3 regions of the Enterobacter sp. RHBSTW-00175 genome follow, and region 3 is predicted to be linked to each of the others. Evidence: riboswitches for the same ligand, from Rfam matches in the RefSeq annotation. Region 3 holds a riboswitch; each other region holds the start of a gene.
The links. A riboswitch is a leader RNA that binds a small molecule or an ion and turns the genes downstream of it on or off. The one in region 3 is predicted to bind thiamine pyrophosphate.
Positions count from the first base shown of each region.

Region 1: linked by a shared signal. The riboswitch ahead of thiM (hydroxyethylthiazole kinase) and the one ahead of thiB (thiamine ABC transporter substrate binding subunit) in region 3 are both predicted to bind thiamine pyrophosphate.
Region 2: linked by a shared signal. The riboswitch ahead of thiC (phosphomethylpyrimidine synthase ThiC) and the one ahead of thiB (thiamine ABC transporter substrate binding subunit) in region 3 are both predicted to bind thiamine pyrophosphate.

Region 1 is NZ_CP055930.1:220,577-223,841, reverse strand. Features, by position in the region: gene HV107_RS01045 (hypothetical protein) at 169-630, opposite strand; TPP riboswitch at 1,224-1,321, shown strand; gene thiM (hydroxyethylthiazole kinase) at 1,357-2,127, shown strand; gene thiD (bifunctional hydroxymethylpyrimidine kinase/phosphomethylpyrimidine kinase) at 2,124-2,924, shown strand; gene HV107_RS01030 (GntR family transcriptional regulator) at 2,966-3,265, shown strand, end outside.
Region 2 is NZ_CP055930.1:2,384,251-2,387,515, forward strand. Features, by position in the region: gene thiC (phosphomethylpyrimidine synthase ThiC) at 1-1,500, opposite strand, end outside; TPP riboswitch at 1,579-1,692, opposite strand; gene rsd (sigma D regulator) at 1,747-2,244, opposite strand; gene nudC (NAD(+) diphosphatase) at 2,340-3,113, shown strand; gene hemE (uroporphyrinogen decarboxylase) at 3,154-3,265, shown strand, end outside.
Region 3 is NZ_CP055930.1:2,963,221-2,966,485, forward strand. Features, by position in the region: gene thiP (thiamine/thiamine pyrophosphate ABC transporter permease ThiP) at 1-619, opposite strand, end outside; gene thiB (thiamine ABC transporter substrate binding subunit) at 595-1,578, opposite strand; TPP riboswitch at 1,610-1,710, opposite strand; gene sgrR (HTH-type transcriptional regulator SgrR) at 1,747-3,265, opposite strand, start outside.

The DNA.
Region 1 (3,265 bases), 2.6 Mb from region 3:
CGCTCAGGGGGAGGAATATCCTCGTTTTGAGAATGAAAGTAGTGAGTTCCGGGTAATAAAAACAGCACGTTACGCTGACTTCGCTGTGACCGTAAAAGTCGGGGGGAGAGTGTTACAAATCGTGCCTTTTTTTGCTGGAAAAGGAGGCTTATTGCCTCCTCCGCTTCGTTATTTCTGTGTCACCTGTAAAAGTCCGTGCTCGCGTCCTTTGGTTTTATTCCACGAAGCATCCGTAATACCGTTCTCATCAAGGCTAATGGATATAACAAATCCGTTACCATGTATTTCATAAAAATTTGCATTTAAGCGTTTAACGGTCGCTTTTTTGCCATTAACCGTTGCGCTAAAAAAGCCGTTCGAAATAGTGGCATTAAGTCCGTTCGATGAGAACGAGGCTTCACGCATGGGATCGTGGATCTTGGCTTCTTGCGCATGTTGTACCGCTGCTGCGGCATTCTCCATTGCTTGCTTTTCAGCCGCTGCGTTTACCGCTGCCGTACGGTTTTGCTCGGCAAGGTAGCAGGTATCGCGGCTGATGCCCTGCGCTTCGCATTTCGCCATCCGATCCGCCTGGGCTGTACAACCTGCCAGCGTTGAAAGGGCCACGGCTATCATCACTAATTTTTTCATTATATGACCTTGATTATTGAAAACGACACAGAGTCAATTCGTTTATTTACCTGACAACTATAAGCACTGGTTTATTTGCGTAAAATAAATCATGCCAATAAAAATGCCCGTCGCGACCAGGCACAAAGAAACTATTGCGCTATATATAATTAATTTCATCGAACAGTATCAATATGGCGATTAAGGAATATCGTAAATGTTATGAATTTTCGTAGAGCTTATTTTAGTATGCGTTTCTTTAGTAGCGACACTGGTTACGGAGGACAACTATCCAATATCAGGACTGACATCATTTTGATGTAGATCACATTTGATACTATTAGATAAGCCCATGACTATATGAATATTATTGTTGTAATTTATTGTTTTTAATGGATATTTATGAGTGGTGTACAAGCGGGGTAAATCCGGCTGAGCGTTTAATTACTCATAAATCAATAACATTAAATGTATGCATTTAAAAATAGTTGCGGCAAAAAATAATGGATAAAAATTTGATTGTTTAGCGTGGGTATCGCTGGGGATGTTGAAAGGGGCAGGGCTTGCTATTGCGTGCAGCTTACCTTAGTCTGCCTCTGTTACATTATTTTGTGTAATTTGACTCGGGGTGCCCTTCTTCGATGAAGGCTGAGAAATACCCGTATTACCTGATCTGGATAATGCCAGCGTAGGGAAGTCAGATGCCTTCCCGGTCATCGCTTCTTCACGCAAGGCAGGAGCGACACCATGCAGCCTGACCTGCTCGACTTACACGTTTTACATCAGTTCCGAACCCGTTCCCCGCTCACGCACTGCATGACTAACGATGTCGTGCAAACTTTTACCGCTAACGTGCTGCTGGCGCTTGGTGCTTCTCCGGCGATGGTCATTGAAGCGGAAGAAGCTGAACAGTTCGCTACTTTTGCAGATGCATTGCTGATTAATGTCGGCACGCTTACCGCCCCCCGCGCGCAGTCGATGCGCCGGGCGATAGAGAGCGCCGTTGCCGCAGGTAAACCCTGGACGCTCGACCCGGTTGCGGTCGGCGCGCTGACGTTCCGCACCCGTTTTTGCCATCAAATCCTCACGCTTAAACCTGCCGCTATTCGCGGTAATGCCTCGGAAATTCTGGCGCTTGCCGGAATGAGCGCCGGGGGCCGTGGCGTAGATACCACCGACACGGCCTCAAGCGCACTGCCCGCGGCGCAGGCGCTGGCACGACAGACTAATGCCATCGTCGTGGTCACCGGGGAAGTCGATTATGTGACTGACGGGCTACGAACCCATACGGTGACAGGGGGTGATCCCCTAATGACGCGCGTTGTGGGAACCGGATGTGCGCTTTCGGCTGTGGTGGCCGCCAGTTGTTCATTGCCTGGAGACCGGCTGGATAACGTGGCGGCAGCCTGTGGCTTTATGAAGCGCGCAGGAACGGTCGCCATCAGGCATTCTCGCGGCCCGGGTAGCTTTGCCAGTGTGTTTCTCGATGCGCTCTACACCCTGGAGGAACAGGTATGAAGCGAATTAATGCACTGACCATTGCCGGCACCGATCCAAGCGGCGGCGCGGGTATTCAGGCCGATCTGAAAACCTTCTCAGCGCTGGGAGCCTATGGCTGTTCGGTGATCACTGCTCTGGTGGCGCAAAATACACGCGGCGTACAATCGGTTTATCGTATTGAACCCGATTTTGTCGCGGCACAGCTGGACTCGGTGTTCAGCGATGTGCGCATCGATACCACAAAAATCGGGATGCTGGCGGAAACAGATATTGTTGAAGCGGTGGCTGAACGGCTTAAACGCTACCAGATACAAAACGTGGTGCTCGATACCGTGATGCTGGCCAAAAGTGGCGATCCGCTGCTTTCTGTTTCTGCTGTCGAGACCCTGCGACAAAAACTGCTCCCGCAGGTAGCGCTGATCACGCCTAACCTGCCAGAAGCCGCAACGCTGCTGAATGCGCCGCACGCGCGGAATGAACGCGAGATGAAAGAGCAGGGCAGGGCGCTGCTGGCCATGGGCTGTGGCGCGGTGCTGATGAAAGGCGGCCATCTTGATGATGCCGAAAGCCCGGACTGGCTCTTTACCCGTGACGGAGAAATGCGGTTTACCGCGCCCAGGGTACAGACCAAAAACACGCACGGTACAGGCTGTACACTCTCGGCGGCGCTGGCGGCACTGCGCCCGCGACATAACTCCTGGGCCGATACGGTGCAGGAGGCCAAAACCTGGCTCTCTGCGGCACTGGCAAAAGCCGATACTCTGGAAGTGGGTCACGGTATTGGGCCGGTTCATCATTTTCATGCATGGTGGTAAGCCGTATACTGACAGGAAACACCACGCCTGAGAAAACACAGATGGAACAAGCGCATACCCGGTTAATCGAGCAGCTTAACGAACGGATCGCCGCGCCGGACAACACGCCGCTGTATCTTAAGTTTGCCGAAACGGTCAAAAACGCCGTGCGTAGTGGCGTGCTGGAACACGGGAATATTTTGCCGGGTGAGCGCGACCTGAGCCAGCTGACCGGGGTATCGCGCATCACTGTGCGTAAAGCGATGCAGGCGCTGGAAGAAGAGGGCGTGGTCACCCGCGCCCGGGGTTATGGCACGCAAATTAATAATATCTTTGAATATTCCCTCAAAGAGGCGCGTGGA
Region 2 (3,265 bases), 580 kb from region 3:
CTCTTTCGGCGTTACGTAGCAGAGCATGGCGCAGCCGAACCAGCCGATCATCGCCGCGCCAATCCCGGAGGTGAAGTGGTCGTAGCCTGGCGCGATATCTGTGGTCAATGGCCCCAGAGTATAGAACGGCGCTTCGTGGCAGTGCTCCAGCTCTTCGGTCATGTTGCGGCGGATCATCTGCATAGGGACATGTCCCGGGCCTTCAATCATTACCTGCACGTCATACTCCCAGGCGATTTTGGTCAGTTCGCCCAGCGTATGCAGTTCGGCAAACTGCGCTTCGTCGTTGGCATCCTGAATCGAGCCTGGACGCAGGCCATCACCCAGTGAGAGCGAAACGTCGTAGGCCGCGCAGATTTCGCAAATCTCGCGGAAGTGCTGGTACAGGAAGTTTTCCTGATGGTGCGACAGGCACCATTTGGCCATGATTGAGCCGCCGCGCGAGACAATCCCGGTCAGGCGTTTAGCGGTCATCGGCACATAACGCAGCAGCACACCGGCGTGGATGGTGAAATAGTCCACACCCTGTTCAGCCTGCTCCAGCAGCGTATCGCGGAAGGCTTCCCAGGTGAGGTTTTCGGCGATGCCGTTCACTTTTTCCAGCGCCTGATAAATGGGCACAGTACCAATCGGTACCGGGCTGTTACGCAGGATCCACTCGCGGGTTTCGTGGATGTAACGTCCGGTAGAGAGGTCCATCACCGTGTCTGCACCCCAGCGGGTAGACCAGACCAGTTTTTCCACCTCTTCTTCAATGGAGGAGGTCACCGCCGAGTTACCAATGTTGGCGTTGACCTTCACCAGGAAGTTACGCCCGATGATCATCGGCTCTGATTCAGGGTGGTTGATGTTCGCAGGGATAATGGCGCGCCCGGCAGCCACTTCGTCACGCACAAATTCCGGGGTGATATTTTCCGGCAGACGCGCGCCGAAACCTTCTCCTGGATGCTGGTGGCGCAGCACTTCACCGCGAATACGTTCACGTCCCATATTTTCGCGGATGGCGATGAACTCCATTTCCGGCGTGACGATACCCTGGCGCGCATAGTGTAGCTGGGTTACGCATTTGCCTGCTGAGGCGCGTTTCGGGGTCAGCAGGCCGGTGAAGCGCAGCTCGTCCAGACCGTCGTCGGCCAGGCGCTCTTTGGTATATGCGGAGCTTTGCTCGTTGAGTTCTTCGCTGTCATTACGGGCGTCAATCCACGGCTGGCGCAGCTTTGCCAGACCCTGCTGAACGTTGATCGCAATCTCAGGATCGCCATACGGGCCAGAGGTGTCATACACCGGGATCGCTTCGTTATCTTCAAACTGCGGATCCTCTTTGCTGCCGCCAATGAGCGTTGGGCTAAGCTGGATTTCACGCATCGGGACGCGGATATCCGCCTGAGAGCCGGTAATGTAAATGCGGTTTGAGTTCGGGAAAGCAGTGCCTTCCAGGGTGTCGATGAAGTGTTGTGCTTGTGCGCGTTGTTCGCGACGGGTCAGTTTAGTGGTAGACATAGCTCATTCCAAAAGTGAAGGACATGGCTTGTCAGACGACGGATGAAGCAAGAGGAGATCGCCCAGGGGCGATACAACAGCAGTGTAACTCTTGTTCCCTTCGCAGGTATTAGCCTGATCAGGTTCCGCGGATCCCGAATTAACGGTCTCAGCCCGCGTTTTTGCAAACGCTGGGCACTCCGACAAGAAAAATCCCCCTCGTGAGAGGGGCGAATGTTTGTAAATTACTCGTTAACGATTAAGAACTCAAGCAGGCCGCGCGATGTTCTCTTCGTTACTGATGTTCAAATCGTTGTCCAGCGCGAGGGCGATCAGCTTATCTTCCAGCGTAAATCGCTCTTCCAGGGCTTCGCCAAGATCGGACAGCGCCTGCTGGAACTCAAGATAGTTATCGTGATCAATAGCGTTCTCAAGCGTGGAGTCGTAGTAGTCCATAATCTGCTGAGTGTTGGCTTCCAGCAGCGGATAGAGTTTGCTGGCCGCTAAATACGGCGTTGTCCCTTCCATTTCGCGGATAATACGTTCATAAATATTGAAATGGCCGTCGGACAAGTAGTCGACCAGGCTCTGACAAAAATCATCCAGCGCTTTTTCGTTCAGGCGCATGTAGGATTCTTTGCCAGGCTTAATGCCGACCAGATTGTAATAAGCCACGAGCAGATGCTTGCGTACATGTAGCCAGCGATCCACCAGTTTGTTACTTCCTCCAACGCGCTCTGTCAGGCTTTCCAGCTGGTTTAACATGTTCGACTCCGCAAGGTTTAGAATTGAATCTGCTTACCCAAAATTTAACCACGATGCTAACAACATGTCAGTGAAGCGAAGGTAGTGCAATAGATATGGATCGTATTATTGAAAAATCAGATCTCGGTTGGTGGTTAGTCAGTTACGAACAAAAATTATGGTTGCCCGCAGGGGAAATACCCTATGGCGCGGCAGAAAAATTCGATCTTGTGGGCCAACCTGCGCTGAGGATCGGCGAGTGGCAGGGCGATCCTGTGTGGATGATCCAGCAGGCCCGCCGTCAGGATATGGGATCGGTTCGTCAGGTACTCGATCTTGATGTCGGGCTGTTCCAGCTGGCTGGCCGCGGCGTGCAGCTGGCGGAGTTTTACCGTTCGCATAAATACTGCGGCTATTGCGGCCATACCATGCATCCGAGCAAAACCGAATGGGCGATGCTGTGCAGCCACTGCCGGGAACGTTACTACCCGCAAATTGCGCCGTGCATCATTGTCGCTATCCGCCGGGAAGATTCGATCCTGCTGGCGCAACACACCCGCCATCGCAACGGCGTACACACCGTGTTAGCCGGATTCGTTGAAGTGGGTGAGACGCTGGAGCAGGCCGTAGCACGCGAAGTCATGGAAGAGAGCGGGATTACGGTGAAAAACCTGCGCTATGTCACCTCACAGCCGTGGCCGTTCCCGCAATCACTGATGACCGCGTTTATGGCCGAATACGACAGCGGCGAGATCGTTATCGACCAGAAAGAGCTGCTGGAGGCGAACTGGTATCGTTACGACGATTTACCGCTGTTACCGCCACCGGGCACCGTGGCGCGCCGGCTGATTGAAGATACCGTAGCAATGTGTCGGGCTGATGCTGAGTGACATGTTACACTGAGGCCATGACGCTTAAGGAACTGCAAAAATGACCGAACTGAAGAACGATCGTTATCTGCGTGCGCTGCTGCGCCAGCCCGTTGATGTCACTCCGGTGTGGATGATGCGCCAGGCTGGCCGCTATCTCCCGGAGTACAAAG
Region 3 (3,265 bases):
AGAGCATAAAGATCAGGGCGGCGACCGGTGGAATTTGCCGACGCAGCCAGGGCCATTCGACGAAACGGAAGAACGACCATCCGCGCATATCCAGCTGGGCAGCAAGCTGACGCTGTTCGCCGGGGATGTTCTCCAGCGCCTGTAAAAAGAGCCGCGTGGCCATCGGCATGTTGAAAAAAATGTGCGCCAGCAGAATGCCTTTCAGCCCATAAGGGGAGAAGGTCCACTCCAGGCCAAGCAGGGTAAAGAGCGAGGCCAGCCAGCCCTGACGGCCATAGACGCTGAGAATACCGAAAACGGCAACCAGCACGGGCAGGATCAGCGTCATGGCGCACAGGCGCAGCAATGCCTGTCTGCCAGGAAATCGTCTTCGGTAAAGTGCTCGCGCCAGAAAAATGGCAGGAATAACCGACAGCAGCGCCGAGAGAAACGCCTGCCAGAAAGAGAAACGAATGACGTGCCAGAGATAGCTATCGTGCCAGAGAGAGAGCAGATCGCTCTCTGGCGCGTTTAACCATAACGCAAGAAATGCCCCCAGACTTACCGCAACCATCAGGATGGCGGCGAGCAGTCCGGGGAGTAACCAGCCTGCAATTAACGGCTGACGGCGCGTTGCCATTCACTTACCCATGCTGCGCGCTGTGCAGCAACCTGCTGCGGCGTAAACTCCAGTGAGGTTTGCGGTTTAGAAAGCTGATCAAAGCCTGCCGGCAGCGCAACGCTGGTGACCGGATACATCCAGTTGCCCGTCGGGATAGCATTCTGGAACGCAGGAGAAACCATAAATTTCAGGAACTTCTCTGCCAGCTCCGGCTGCTTGCTGGCGGCGGTACGTGCAGCCACTTCAACCTGCAAGTAGTGGCCTTCTGCAAAGTTTGCAGCCGCGTAGTTGTCTTTCTTCTCGGCAATAATGTGGTAAGCCGGAGAAGTGGTGTAGCTCAGCACCAGGTCGCTTTCCCCTTTCAGGAACAGACCATAGGCTTCACTCCAGCCCTTCGTGACGGTGACGGTTTTCGCAGCCAGCTTCTGCCAGGCTTCCGGCGCTTTATCGCCATAGACTTTTTGCATCCACAGCAGCAGGCCAAGACCCGGGGTACTGGTACGTGGGTCTTCGTAAATCACGCGCCATTTCTGATCGCTTTCAACCAGCTCTTTCAGGCTTTTTGGCGGGTTCTTCAGCTTGTTTTTGTCATAAACAAAGGCAAAGTAGCCGTAATCAAAGGGAACGAAGATGTCGTTTTTCCAGCCGCCAGGCACGCTGACGGCTTCGGTTGACACGCCGCTTTTGGCAAACAGCTTAGTTTGTGTGGCAGCGTCCAGCAGGTTGTTATCAAGGCCAAGCACCACGTCGGCTTTGCTGTTTTTCCCTTCCATGCGCAGACGGTTAAGCAGCGAAACGCCATCTTCCAGCGCGACAAATTTCAGCTCGCAGTTACAGTCGGCTTCAAAGGCTTTTTTTACCACCGGGCCCGGGCCCCAGTCGGCCGAGAAAGAGTCGTAGGTGTAGACCGTCAGAACAGGCTTAGCAGCAGCAGGCAGTGCAATCAGCACCAGCAGAGGAAGAACTTTTTTTAACACTTTGCACCTCATAGTTGAGTGGCAAAGGATTTTGAGCGACAGCCTCAAATCCCTTCGCCGGCGTTATCCGGATCAGGTTCGACGGGTATTATCTCAGCGCACATCAGTGATGCAGCACCCCGTTGAGAACGGCGGTATTGTAATGATTTGGTGAATATTGCGAAAGTGTTATGGCTCAGGCGGTGCAAACCAGGCCGATTTAAAGTCAAACCAGCCCAGTGTGTTCATGCGTAAGCCGCGCATACTGCGTTGCCCCTGAATCATCAGCCAGTGGTGGATCAACGGCACAATGGCCTGCTGAGCCAGTAATTGCTGGCACCACGAAGCCAGATTCATCTCGCCTGCGCGCCACTGGGCGGCGTCTTGCTGCCAGTCCCGGTCGATACAGTGCTGGATCAACGGCACCTCGTACAGGTGTGAAAAGAGCGAGAAATCGAGCGGCAGGGTGAAGTTAGCACTGTTCAGCCAGATGTCACTCACCACATCGCCGCGGTGCCACTCGTCATAATCAACTTCCTGGATCTCCAGCGTCACCCCAACGGCTGCCAGCAGTTTCGCCATGATTCTGGCAATAAAGCGGTGCTCTACGTGTTCGCGGTAGAAGGTCAGGGTGATGGACTCTAGCCCTGCGGGTTTTTCGCATGGCACCGGACGCGCGTGGTGCCAGCGTGGCAGCAGCCCATACGCCGGGAACCAGTAGGTCTGATACTGTTCTTCCGCGTGGTAAATCAGGTTAGATGGGGCGAGTACATAGCTTATCCACTTACGAACCTCCTGATTTGCGCCGCGATGGGTGCGGCTGTCAAACAGCAGATAGTAGCAGCCCTCTTCAAGACGGCTTTCGACCGCTTTCTCACCTGTGGTGGGGCCCTCGAGCGTCAGGCCAACGCTCAGCTCTTCGCTGATATCCGGCAATACCCAGACGTTCACTTCGTCGATCAGCGCCCGGTAGCCAAAATAGTCATCAAAAGCGCGGATCTTAAGCTGGTTATTATTGTTGCGTGAAACGGCGTAAGGCCCGGTGCCAATCGGCTGGCTGGCAAAATTATTCAGGGAACTCCATTCGCCGGGCAAGATCATCGACGGCACATAGCCCAGAAGCCAGGGGAGCCATTTGTCTGGCTGCGACAGCTCAATATCCAGCGTCCAGGCGGTCGGCGAATGGATGTGGATGATGTGTGAGTAGAGCGGAAGCTTACGGGCGCGATCCAGCGAAGCGATAACATCGGCCATTTCCAGCTCACGTCCGTGGTGGAAATGAATACCGGGGCGTAAAAAAAATCGCCAGTGGAGAGGGGAAAGTTGCTGCCAGTGGTGAGCGATATCCGCTTCCAGTTCCCCGTTTTCCTCATTTATGCGCGTCAGGCCGCTGAAGATTTGTCGCGCCATATGGGTTTCTGAACGCCGTAACGCCGTGCCGGGTAACAGATTTTTCATTGGACGATAGTAGAGCACCCGCAGAATATGCCGCCCCTGGCGAAAGCTCCGCCCGAGATGTGAAACCAGCATCTGACGTACGGCAGCCTTATCGCCCACCAGTTGCACCAGCTGATCGATCCGGTCCTGCTCCAGCAGGTCTTCTGCGCGCTGCTGTTGCAGCGCAAGGCCGGTGTAGAGGAAGCTCAGGCGTGAACGTTTGCCACGTCCGGCCTCTGCTTCCCAGTTCAGCCAGCCCTGTTGCTGCATG